Regions from separate parts of the Ruegeria sp. CRTD044 genome, predicted to be linked through region 3. Evidence: riboswitches for the same ligand, from Rfam matches in the RefSeq annotation. Region 3 holds a riboswitch; each other region holds the start of a gene.
What was found. A riboswitch is a leader RNA that binds a small molecule or an ion and turns the genes downstream of it on or off. The one in region 3 is predicted to bind cobalamin.
Positions count from the first base shown of each region.

Region 1: it holds a riboswitch for cobalamin, as region 3 does, so the genes downstream of both, AC2FNL_RS02210 (DUF1636 family protein) here and AC2FNL_RS04650 (DUF1636 family protein) in region 3, are expected to answer to the same signal.
Region 2: it holds a riboswitch for cobalamin, as region 3 does, so the genes downstream of both, AC2FNL_RS16470 (hypothetical protein) here and AC2FNL_RS04650 (DUF1636 family protein) in region 3, are expected to answer to the same signal.

Region 1 covers NZ_JBXWSP010000003.1:244,172-248,367, reverse strand. The annotation lists gene AC2FNL_RS02230 (hypothetical protein) at 1-35, opposite strand, end outside; gene AC2FNL_RS02225 (hypothetical protein) at 91-429, opposite strand; gene AC2FNL_RS02220 (hypothetical protein) at 426-692, opposite strand; gene AC2FNL_RS02215 (hypothetical protein) at 754-1,083, opposite strand; cobalamin riboswitch at 1,737-1,944, shown strand; gene AC2FNL_RS02210 (DUF1636 family protein) at 2,048-2,446, shown strand; gene AC2FNL_RS02205 (hypothetical protein) at 2,843-3,217, opposite strand; gene AC2FNL_RS02200 (recombinase family protein) at 3,354-4,196, shown strand, end outside.
Region 2 covers NZ_JBXWSP010000019.1:49,741-53,936, reverse strand. The annotation lists gene AC2FNL_RS16480 (DNA polymerase III subunit gamma/tau) at 1-1,105, opposite strand, end outside; gene AC2FNL_RS16475 (protein-tyrosine phosphatase family protein) at 1,261-1,764, shown strand; gene AC2FNL_RS16470 (hypothetical protein) at 1,768-2,175, opposite strand; cobalamin riboswitch at 2,262-2,477, opposite strand; gene AC2FNL_RS16465 (TetR/AcrR family transcriptional regulator) at 2,508-3,080, opposite strand; gene AC2FNL_RS16460 (alpha/beta hydrolase family protein) at 3,165-4,022, shown strand; RNA gene ffs (signal recognition particle sRNA small type) at 4,104-4,196, opposite strand, start outside.
Region 3 covers NZ_JBXWSP010000004.1:354,997-359,192, forward strand. The annotation lists gene cobN (cobaltochelatase subunit CobN) at 1-1,218, opposite strand, end outside; gene cobW (cobalamin biosynthesis protein CobW) at 1,225-2,280, opposite strand; gene AC2FNL_RS04650 (DUF1636 family protein) at 2,283-2,666, opposite strand; cobalamin riboswitch at 2,749-2,953, opposite strand; gene AC2FNL_RS04655 (LysR family transcriptional regulator) at 3,026-3,901, opposite strand; gene AC2FNL_RS04660 (NAD(P)-dependent oxidoreductase) at 4,010-4,196, shown strand, end outside.

The DNA.
Region 1 (4,196 bases), on a different contig from region 3:
GCGGGAGTTAGAAGGTTCAAAAAACTGCGTTTCATAAGCAGGTCCTCTGTCGGTCTATCGTAAATGTTATGTTTCCGGTGAGCAGAAACCTCACTGCGCTTCCCGCAACTCTGCCAGAAACTCGTCGCATGCCTGTGCGCTGCCGACGATCTCGTCCGTCGTTTCAATTCCTTGCAATGACGCCATTTCGAAATTCACGCGATTGAGGATCTGATCTGCTTGCTCGGCGGTGATCAGGTTCTCGGCCTGGGCTCCCTTCAATGTGGTGCACACACCGGCGGACAAGCCTGTCGCAACGCCGACACCCATCGCGGCCCCGCCGCCCAAGGTCATCGCTCCAACCACGCCGAGGATGAGCCCGATCACAAGCCCCAAGATCACTTTTCCCATGTTTTCCTCCAATTTTGCGGGAAAGAGTTCCGCCTTCATTTCTGGCGCAAACCGCGTGCCCATCTGCATATCAAAACCAGTGCCAGCAGGTTGAGCACCGGTGCAATCGCCGCGAGCCACGGTTTGGCGGCCTCTGAGAAAAGGTCCACGGCAAGTACCCAGGGCAGTCCCAGCGGCAAAAGGAACACGCCGGACAACGGGTCTCGTTCCTGTCCGAACCAGCCAAAGGTACCGGTCAGGAACGCAAACAACGCCAACAGGTAAAGGGTCGCAAACGCGATGATGGTTATTCTGCAGACCATGCCGGACCTCAGAGTATCAAGCCAGCGCTGCGCAGCCGATTTCGGCTACGCATCAAACCGGTCACAACGCGCCTTCGTCGCCCAGGAACTCAATACCGGCTGTCGCGCCATCACTGTAGGCAATACAATTCCACGGAGCCCGATCCTCTCCAACCCCAACGGTGACTTGTGTTCCAGCCTCGCTGAACGCGGATGAGAGCACGACCACTTGCGAATTGTTGGTTGTTTTGGCCACGTCTCGCAGACACGCCTGTTGAGCGGGCGTCAGTTCGGCGGATGCACTTGACGTGCTCGTATCGTCGCAGGCCGCTAGTAGTGCGAAACACGTCGCGCCTGAAATCATCATGACTTTGTTAATCACTTTCTTCTCCTTTTGGGTTTGTCGATACATGTGGAATATGTGGCCTCTTTTTCGCGCGCTTACGTCTATGCAGTCATTCGAGCATACCCCGGTCTGGTAATTCCCGTTCCAAAAAAGTCTGTCGCCAATGACGTGGCTGGCAGACAGGATTTCTGCTGATCCCCGGGACCGTGAACAAAGCGTGCTGACGCAATGACGTCATGGGCAAAAGCCGGTGCGAACTTTCGAGGGAGGGATCGTACGTTAAGTCCGGGCACCGCGTCCTCCCAACGCTGATCTTCGTGAAATGCCTTCCGACCGCCAGCACTCACTCCAGCAGTCGGAAGGGCCCGACGAAACGGGCGACAGCGACAACAACGGAGGTAAAGCTAAAGTTGTGTCGAATTCGTATGTTTGAATCAATTACAGGATAAATCAATGATTTTTCCGCGCGTAAATTTTCGTACGTTTGCCGAAGATAGGATTCTGCATTCAAAGGGAAAAGGCGAGGCCGCTCACAGAGGTTTTGCCATCTACCCGCTTGCGCCGCTGTGTCTCCGGACCTTCCGGGCTATCCGAATCCACTTGGTTGAAACACCGTAGTTCGCTGCACGGCCTATCGCTCAGCTGGTGCTGAACGGGCGCTTGGATTCCTCGATCACGCAGCCGCTCAGAACGTCGTTGACAGTGCAGCCCGATTCATTGATGAGATTGGCGCTGATGGTTCCCGATCGTTTTGGCGGTCGGGTAAAAGGGAATACGGTGCGGCGCCGTTCTGACGCCAATTCCGTGACTGCCCCCGCAACTGTGGGCGGTGTGCGACCCCCGGATGCCACTGGGCCGATAGGTCTGGGAAGGCGGGGCAAGCCATACACCGCGAGTCAGGAGACCTGCCATCATCAAACGCAACTCAACCCGGGCGGGGTGTCCCGGAAGGAGGCCAAGATGGCATTTTCGGCTTACGCCGCTGACATGACTGGTTCCCTGTCCGGCCCGCGATTTCGCGGAGGGCGAAATGAACCGACAATCAACACATCACATCGCGGTTTGCCTATCTTGCCGACCCAAGGGTGCAGCCGTACGCCCCGGACCTGACCTGATCGGACGATTGCGCGCCGCGCTGGCCGAAGACGACGGTTTGACAGGTTTTGACGTTTCCGGTGCCGCCTGCATGGCCGGGTGCAACCGGCCCTGTACCGTCGCCTATCACGCGCCGGGCAAGGCATATTACCTGTTTGGCGGCCTGACGTCTGAAGAGACCGGGGCATTGGTGGAATTCGCCCGGCTGTACCAGCAGTTGCGCGATGGATGGTGCAACTCGGTCGACTGCCCGGCCGGGCTTCGCCACGCAACACTGGCCCGCATTCCAGCCGCGATGGCTGCGTCTTCGGAAGATGCGGATTGCGCCTCATGAGCGCGCCTTTGCTGTCGGTGGATGCCGTCACCTGGCCCACCCCAGACAGTGCTGAGTGACAGGCTGGTCTCTGAGACGTTCGATGTCACCGCCCGGCAAGAGCAGCTCATCTGCCAAACGGTGCTTGAAGCTGGCGGAGCACCGGCGAAGGCGCGCAGCAAAAGTGTAGAACTTGAAAGCAAGCCCTTCACTATTTTAGCCATATCAATGGGTAATGGCGGTGCTGGGAGACCAATGCGAACCAGTCTCTACTAAAATGGCGGCACACGGGAACACCCTGCGAACTCCGGGCGATTTTCTAACTTTTTGAATTTTCTCGGTTTTGATCGAGCGAAGCGACTTCGAACTGAACGTCACTCTACTCAGGAGTGCCGCGCACCTGGCGCGAAACACCGCCTACTCGCTTTCACCCGCCCCTGCCTCGGAAGTTCCGAGAAGGCCGTCCAAGACATTGAGCACCTGAAGAAGGGCCTCGCGAGTTTCGTGAAGTCCCGCCCCAATCTTCAACTCGCCTCGCCCGGACAACACAAGCACCGCAGCCAACACCTCGTTCGAATTCCGCATGAGCTCGACCAGATGCTCTCCAGCCGGACCGTGGGAGCCTGCGAGCCAGTTCTTGGCCGTTCGCTCCGAGACACCCGTCCAGCGCATCACGATCTTGATCGCCCGATGAGATCCGCCGAGCTCATGCTTCAGCGCCGCTGCAATTGCCATTTGGTATTTTAATCGATCGACCTTTCGTTCGTCGTCATCTGGAAAAGTCTTGCCCATCTTAGGAAACATTTTTCCGAACCTCCGCGTCTATGCTTCGGCACCATGGAATCACAGGCATTTCCCGTGACTTGCCGAAGGCGAAAAATGAAAGGCTCGGTTCTTGAGCTGGAGGGACGGACATGACGGAGGCGCAATGGCGCCAAAGGGAGCGCAGCCTCGGCTCGCCGCTCAATACGTCCGGATGTCGACCGAGCACCAACGCTATTCGACCGAGAACCAGTCTGACTCGATCGCGCATTACGCGGAGCAGCGCGGGATCGAGATCGTCCGCACCTATTCGGATGAGGGAAAGAGCGGTCTAAGGATCCAGGGCCGAGATGGGCTCAAGCAGCTCATCGACGATATTCAATCCGGCAAAGCCGATTTCGAAGCGGTGCTCGTTTACGATATCAGCCGCTGGGGTCGGTTTCAGGATGCGGACGAAAGCGCCTATTACGAGTACATCTGCAAACGCGCCGGCATCTCCGTCATCTATTGCGCCGAGCAGTTCGAAAACGACGGCAGCCCGGTCTCCACCATCGTCAAAGGCGTCAAGCGCGCCATGGCAGGCGAGTACAGCCGGGAACTCTCGCAAAAGGTCTTCATCGGTCAAAGCCGTTTGATCGAACTGGGCTATCGCCAAGGCGGTCCGCCCGGCTTCGGCCTGCGGCGCATGCTGATCGACGAGCATGGGGTCGCGAAAGGCATCCTGGAGCGCGGCGAGCACAAGAGCATTCAGACGGATCGCGTCACCCTAGTCCCAGGCCCTGCAGAGGAGATCGCCGTCGTCCGAGAAATCTTCCTCGCCTTCGTTGAAGGCCAAAAGTCCGAAACCGAAATTGCCGAGGCTCTGAATACCCGCGGCATTCTAACGGACCTCGATCGCGCCTGGACCCGCGGGACCGTGCATCAAATCCTGATCAATGAGAAGTACATTGGGAACAACGTCTGGAACCGTAGCTCCTTCAAACTGAAGAAGCGGCGCGTGCAAAACGAT
Region 2 (4,196 bases), on a different contig from region 3:
GGCGGATCACCGCCATTTCCGCGGCCATCATGGCGTTGGGGGCGGCCGAGACTTCCTCGAGCGCCTTCAGCAGCAACTGCCACATCCGGGTCAGCACCCGCATCGGCAGCGCCTCGGCCATCTGCTGTCCGCGGGTGCGCTCATCGGGTGAGACGGTGGGATCTTCTGCCGCGTCAGGGGTGATCTTCACCACCGAGACCCAATGCGTGATTTCGGCCAGATCGCGCAGCACCGCCAGCGGGTCGGCGCCCTCGGCATATTGCGCGCCCAGTTCGGTCAAGGCCCCGGCCGCATCGCCACGCAGGATCATGTCCATCAGGTCAAGAACGCGGCCCCGGTCGGCCAGTCCCAGCATCGCGCGCACCTGATCGGCGGTGGTTTCGCCGGCACCATGGCTGATTGCCTGGTCCAGCAGCGAGGTCGCATCCCGGGCCGAGCCTTCGGCGGCGCGGGTGATTAGGGCCAGCGCGTCATCCGAGATTTCCGCGCCCTCGGCGGTGGCGATCTTGCGCAGCAGGCCGATCATCACTTCGGGTTCGATCCGGCGCAGGTCGAACCGTTGGCAGCGCGACAGCACGGTGACCGGAACCTTGCGGATCTCGGTCGTGGCAAAGATGAACTTTACGTGTTCGGGCGGTTCCTCCAGCGTTTTCAGCAGCGCGTTGAAGGCGCTGGTCGACAGCATGTGGACTTCGTCGATGATGTAGATCTTGTAGCGCGCGCTGGCGGCGCGATAGCGCACGCTGTCGATGATCTCGCGGATGTCGCCCACGCCGGTGCGGCTGGCGGCGTCCATTTCCAGCACGTCCACATGGCGACCTTCCATGATGGCCACGCAATGCTCGCACTGGCCGCAGGGTTCGGTCGTTGGGCCGCCATTGCCGTCGGGGCCGATGCAGTTCATGCCCTTGGCGATGATCCGGGCCGTGGTCGTCTTGCCGGTGCCGCGGATGCCGGTCATGATGAAGGCCTGCGCGATCCGGTCCGCCTCGAACGCGTTTTTCAGCGTGCGCACCATGGCATCCTGACCGACCAGGTCGGCAAAGGTTTCCGGGCGGTATTTTCGGGCGAGAACCTGATAGGCGGGGCTGGACTGTGTGGTCATGTCTGCTCTGACGGATTCGTACTGACGATGCAGGGTAGAGTTCCCGGTGCCCCGCGTCCACAGCGCCGGTGCAGGTTTTTCGCTTTGGCGAGCGCGCGGTGTGAGGCATACTGCGCGGATCAAGTTCAATCAGCCAGTTTCGGGGGGAACGTCTGATGACAAATCTTGTGGTTCATGCATTGCAGGTGGGTGGCGGTACGCTGGCCCTGACCTCGGTTCCCGGCGGTGGCGGCGACTATGAGGGAGACCTGGACCTGATTTCAGCCTGGGCGCCGGGGCTGGTGATTTCGATGACAACCCTTGCCGAACTGGTTTCTGTGGGTGCAGGCGAATTGGGCTGTGACATTCATCGGCGCGCCTGTCGGTGGGCGCATCTGCCGGTCGCCGACTTCTCGGCGCCGTCGACCGAGATATCCGGCCGCTGGCCCGAAGTCAGTGCCGCCGCCCGCCATGCGCTGTCGGGCGGCGGGCGGGTACTGGTCCACTGCCGGGGCGGTTGCGGGCGGTCGGGCATGGTTGTTCTGCGCTTGATGATCGAAAGCGGCGAGCAGCCGGAACAGGCCCTGAAACGCCTGCGGGCCGTACGCCCCTGCGCGGTCGAAACCGATGCTCAGATGGACTGGGCCATCGCCCCGGCGCGCGAGGCACTGGCGACCTGACCTTCAGGCGGTTGCGCGGAACTCGCGCTTGGCCCTGACCACGGGCATGATCGCCGTGGCCTGCAGCATCGCACAGGGTCGATCACCAATGACCTGTGCGGGCAGGGCGTCGCGCTGGTCGTCAAACAGCATGTCGGCAAAGGTATCAAGGCAGTCGGACGGGGTATCGGCGGCCGCTCCGCAATACACGCGGATCCGTTCGGGACGTGCATCGAACCGCGCCGTGCAGCCATGTTCGCAATGGGCCAGTTCGCTGCTGCCTTCCACTTGGAAGTCGGGGGATGTAGCGGCCTGCGCCGTCGCCATTGCCTGCGCGATGGCCCGTGCCATGCGCGCCAGTGCCGGGCAGGTCTTTCCGGTGCGCTGGCAGATTGTTGCCGCGAATTCATGGGTGTCGGTCTTCCAAATCATGTTGCGCCCTCCGCGCGCTGGGCGGGGTGGATTTGGACAGACGCCGGTTTCAAGGCCAGACCCTGCCCGGACACCCCGTCCGAGTTTCGGTTTCACGTTTGATGGCAGGTCTCCTGACTTGCGGGTCTTTGCTTTGCCGACCTTCCCAACCTTGCGGTCAGTGGTTTTTCGGCATCGCTCTCCGCCTACAGTTGCGGGGGCAGTCGCGGCCTTGGTCCGCTCCGGAGTTCCGGGTTGGACCGCACCGTGTTCCCTTTTCATCCCGGGCCGAAACGGCACGGGAACCATCCCCTCATCGCTAGCGGTGTATCCGCGATCGAGTCAAGACGGTTTCAGCCCGGTTGCCGGAGTGAGTCCCAAGGGAACAGATCAGGCAGTCTGCGCAGCACATTCGAATCCCTGCGGGCACGGGCCAATTGCCAGCCGCCCTGCATCACGATGAACAGGGTATCCGCAGCATTTTCGGGGTCGGAAACTCCGAGCCGCGCGGCGTGGTTTCGAACTTCGATGATCCAGCTTTCATACAGACGGTCGGCATGCTCCCGAAACGCGCGGTTGTCGGGGCTTTCGAACAGGGTGGCGGCGATGGGGCAGGTCTCCCATTGCGCCGAGGTATCGAACAGCTTCGCGATTTTGTGGCACAGGGTGGTGACCCCGTCGCGAAAATCCGCGGCGTCGTCGAATGCCGCAGCGATCATGTTCAACATCCCGTCCGAGGCCCAACTGGCCGCCGCCAGGGCCAGATCCGGCTTGCCCTTTGGAAAATGGTGATACAGCGAACCTTTGGGGGCCTGCGCTTCGGCCAGCAATTCCGCCAGACCGACACCGTTATAGCCCGAGCGCTGGAACAGTTTGGCGGCAGTCACGATCAGGCGATCTTTGGTGTTTGGTGGACGTTGGGTCATGCAGGCCGAATATTGACAGCCCTAGACCAAATGGTCCAGACACAAAGTATTAGACCGATCGGTCCAGAGTGTTTGGAGGCAAAGATGTTGGATTCGCAGCACGCGGTTGACGTGGAAGACTTTCAGTTTCCGTCGGGCCAGACCCAGCTGGCGGCGCGGCTTTACACTCCGGCGGTCGAGCCGCAAACCGTTGTGGTCCTGAACGGCGCAACAGGAGTGCCACGTGACTACTATCAGCACTTTGCTCGCTGGCTGGCCGCCGAGCGCGGTATGGCTTGCCTGACATATGATTACCGGGATTTCGAGCATTCGCTGACCGGGCGGCTGAAGGACTCGAAGGCCACGATGGCGGACTGGGCGCTGATCGACATGCCCGCAGCGCGTGCCGAGATGCGCCGTCGCTACCCGCAGGCAAAACTGTGGGTGATCGGGCATTCGGTCGGTGGAATGCTGGGTCCGCTGCAACCGGAAATCGAACAGATCGACCGGATGATCTGTGTGTGCGCAGGTTTGGTGACGGTGGCTGATCACCCGTGGCCCTACAAGGGCTTGGCGACTCTGTTCTGGTATGGCCATGTGCCACCTCTGGTGCGTCTCCTGGGGTACCTGCCAGGGAAACTACTGGGATTCGGAGCCGACTTGCCGGCTGGCGTCTATTGGCAATGGCGCAAGTGGTGTACATCGCCCACCAGCTATCTGCCCGAACTTGGTGACACGCTTCCCCAGGCGGATTGGAGCCGGGCGAACGCCACGGCGGATATCATTGCGTTTGAGGATGACCAGACAGTGCCACCGCCCGCCGTCTGGCGGCTGGCTGAACTCTATGGTCCGACCGCCCGTCGGCACTTGTTGGAGGCCAAGGATTTCGGACTGTCCGAAATCGGTCATATCGGCGCCTTCGCCCGCCGCAGCAGTGCCGTTTGGCCGCGATTGATCGCCTGACTCGCCCGTAAGCGCGGTTTTCAGGAACAACGACAAAATGCAGAGGTTGGATTGACCCGGCCGAATACGCGGCGCGGCGTCAAGTGAGAGGTTGGACATCGACCCAAGCGGGGCTCGTTGTGGCTGCTTCCTTCCGGACCTGACCAGGTTGGCGAGGCGCTTGCCCGCGCCAAC
Region 3 (4,196 bases):
CTCGGCCGAGGCCAGCGCGTCCAGCCCCACCGCATGGGCCATCTGCCAGTCTTTGCCCGGATAGGTGGACAGGACCAGCGCGGGGACCTGTTGCGCCTTTGGTTTCTCGGCCAGGCCCACCCAGGCCATCGCCCGGTCGACGATCGCGGTGATCCGGTTGGGCTCGGGGCGGTGGGCGAAGCGGGAATATTCCAGATGCGGGTCGCGCTTGCCCGGTTCCTTGAACGAGGCGACACCGGCCGAGATGCGCCCGTCCACTTCGGGCAGCACCACATGCATGGCCAGATCGGCAGGCGACAGGCCGCGTTCGGCCTCGGCCCAGGCCTTGCGGCGCGAGGTCGCCAGCGCGACCTGGAACACCGGCACGCCCGCCACGTCCAAGGGCGATGTGCCCGACGCGCCTTTGCCCGAAAACGAGGTGGCATTGATGATCGCCGAGGGTGCCATCGCGGGGATGTTCTCGGCCAGCCATTTAGCCGCCGCAGGCGCCTTGAGCGAGGGCCCAAACAGCCCCACCGCCTGATGACCCCGCGCGCGGATTTCCCGGATCAGGGCCGCGACCGGCGCGGTATCGGCCGAGGTCAGGTAGGCGCGGTAGAAGGTTACGATGATGCGCCGACCTTCGCCCGCGAATGCGTCCTCGGGCGCAATCACGCCGCGATCCGGGCACCACGTACCGCAGTCGGGTAGTGTCTTGGCCCCGATCACCGGACCGGCATACAGCCCCGCCGCCAGCGCCATCTGCGCCAGCGCCGCCTGGGCCGCGACCTCGCCGCCGGTATCGCACAGATGCGCCAGCCGCCGCAGGGTCGAGACCGGCAGGGTGGAATAGTCGTCCAGCCGCGTATCCTCGCGCCCGTCGGCGGGCAGCACCGCCAGCGCGATGCCTTTGGCCTGCGCCAGAGCCAGCACCTGTTGCAACCCGTAGGACCAATAGGGCACGCCGCCGATCAGCCGGATCAGGATGCCCTTGGCGCCCTGAAGCGTCTGTTCGACATAGGTATCGACCGACAGCGGGTGTTTAAGCGCCGTCAGGTTGGCCAGCCGCAACGAGGGCATCCGCCCCTCGGGCCCGCCGCCGCGATGCCATCCGGCTGCGAAGGCACCCAGATCGCTGTCCGAAAAGGACAGCACCACCAGATCCGCTGGGCTCTGGCCCAGATCGGTCGGGGTCTCGGTTTCCTCGAGCCCGTGGCTTTCGCGAAAGACGACGTGCATCGGTGCTTACTCGGCGGCCTCGGTGACGCCCGTCAGGATGCCGCGGATCGCAGCCTCGTCGATGTCGTGATGCTCGGCGATGACAACAAGGCGCGAGCGGCGCTCTTCGTCCGGCTTCCACGGGCGGTCATACTGGTGCCGCACCCGCGCGCCGACCGCCTGAACCAGCAGGCGCATCGGCTTGCCCTGAACGGCGGCATAGCCCTTAACACGCAGGATGTTCAGCTCGTTTGCCAGACGCTCGATTTTGGCGACCAACTGCGCCGGATCGGTCTGTTCGGGCAACTCGACAACGATGCTTTCGAAATCGTCATGTTCGTGGTCGTCATGGCCATCGTGATGCGAGGGGCGGGCGTCCATGTCGTCTTCGGCTGCGGCTTCCAGTCCCAGCACCACGCGCACGTCCACCGCGCCCTCGGCAACCTCGACTACGGGCAGGGGGCGCGGCGCCTCGGCGGCGATGACCTCGCGCGCCTTGGCCACGCCTTCGGGGCCGGCCAGGTCGGGTTTGGTCAGAAGGATGATGTCGGCGCACGAGATCTGATCCTCGAACACCTCGGACAGGGGCGTTTCGTGGTCGATCGAGTCATCGGCCATGCGCTGGGCGTCCACCGCCGCGACATTCGGGGCGAAACGGCCCGCGGCCACGGCCTCGGCATCGGCCAGGGCGATCACGCCGTCCACAGTGATCTTGGAGCGGATATCGGGCCAGTCGAACGCCTTGAGCAGCGGTTTCGGCAGGGCCAGACCGCTGGTTTCGATCAGGATGTGATCGGGACGCGGGTCCAGCGCCATCAGCGCCTCGATCGTGGGGATGAAATCGTCGGCCACGGTGCAGCAGATGCAGCCATTGGCCAGTTCCATGATGTTCTCCGCTGGGCAATCGGGGATGGCGCAGCTTTTCAGGATCTCGCCATCGACGCCCACATCGCCGAATTCGTTGACCACCACGGCCAGCCGCTTGCCCTGCGGCTCGGACATCAGGTGGCGGATCAGCGTGGTCTTGCCCGAGCCGAGAAAGCCGGTGATGACAGTGACGGGAAGTTTTTCGAGGGTGCTCATGCTCAGGCTCCAATCGGGGGTATGCGGGCGGCGCAGTTCTTGCGGAAATGTTCAGGGCGGTCGCGCCATTTCACAAGGCCATCATCGGCGGCCAGGTACTTGGTGGCGCCTTCGACGATGATCTCGACATGGTCGGATTCGTTGAGGTTCTCATAGACGAAGGTCCAGCGCGACGGCCCGCCGCGCAGAACGATCGAGCAACCCTGATCGCAGTTCGACAGGCATTCGACCGGCTTCAGGGTGATGCCTTCGGGCAGGTCGGCGGCGGCCAGCGCCTTGTGCAGCAGCGTGCCGGGGCGCTGGGCGTCGTCCTCGATGGGCAGCCCGCGTCGGCAGGTGGTGCAGACCAGCAGCTCGACTGGTGTGGTTTCGGTCACGTCTCTCATCCCCCCTCACTCGGTTGTCGGGGGACGGGGTATGCGCGGGCCACGTTGCGGACATGGGCCCGACACCGGAACACCCCGTCCGGTTTGTCTTCGGGCGTTGGCAGGTCTCCCGGCTTGCGGATGTCAGAGCGGTGCTCTGTCGGATGTCCCGCCTTCCCGGCCTGCGGCCAGTGGCATTTGGGCACCCTCTCCGGTCACGGTCGCGGGGGCGGCTGCGTTTGACGGAAAACCGCTGACGCATTCCCTTTTCATCTGCTTGCACAGACACCAACGCAAGCGACATGCGGTACGGGCAGGGGGGTTGTCAAGCGCGCAGGGGCAAGTGCTTTGCGTCGGATCGAAAAAGCGACTTGCCGGGGTCAATCCGCGGCATCACCGGCCAATCGGTCGCGCAACCACGCGAGGAACAACTGGGCGGGGATGGACGGAGGCGCCGCGCTGACGCTGCGGATCAGGTAGTGCGACTGGGTAAAGGGAATCGCCGGCCCCGCAATCCGGATCGGCGCGCCCTGGGCGATGGCGTTGAGCGCGAACCGCTCCAGAACGGTGGCGTAGCCCGCGCCGGCCATCACCAGTTGCAGTGCCGTGACGGTCGTATCCGCCGAATGGCGCGCGGGGCGGTCGGGCAGGTCGATGCTCGTGGCCTCGGCGTACCGCGCCCAGTTGTCCTCGTATCCCAGAATGTGAATCAACGGGCCGTTGCGCAGGTCTGGCGCCGGGTCCTGCGCCCGGCAGATGGGCACCAGCCGCTCCGAGCACAGCCGGTCGGCCGCAACACCGGGCCAGTCGCCATAGCCCAGCCGGATTTCCACGTCCACATCGGCAGGCGCGGCCGAGTCGTTCCAGATATGCGACACCAGCCGCACGGGGATCTCGGGGTGCTGCGCGCTGAACGCGGGCAGCTCGGCCGCGATCCAGTAGGTCATCGACGATATCGCCGCCCGGATGGTCAACGCCTGTCGCGAGGCGGGGGCGAACAAGCTGTTGGTGGATAGCGCGATATCCGACAACGCCCGGCGCACGGTCAGCGCATAGGACTGGCCCAGCTCCGTCAGCGACAGGTGTCGTGCGTTGCGGGCAAAAAGCGGCTGCCCGAGGTCCGCCTCGAGCGAGCGGATATGCAGCGACACCGCCGTTTGCGTCAGGCCCAGTTCCTGCGCGGCGGTTGTGAAATTCAGGTGGCGGGCAGCGGCCTCGAAGCTGCGCAGCCAGGCCGGATTGGGCAGGCGGTCCATTCAGCACCAAAATTTTTTGCATCTAAACTGACTTTTTATTCGTTTCTTTTGTCGGTGGGCAACGGAAATACTCGGGCCAACGAAATTGCGCCTGCAGGAGGGCAGAACATGAAGGTCGGGTTCATCGGTTTGGGCAATGTGGGGGGCAAGCTGTCGGGGTCGCTGCTGCGCAACGGTATCGACCTGACGGTATACGACCTTAACCCCGATCTTGTGGCGGAGTTCTCCGCCAAGGGCGCTAAGGCCGGTGAAAGCCCGGCGCAGATGATGCGCGATTGCGATGCGGTCATCACCT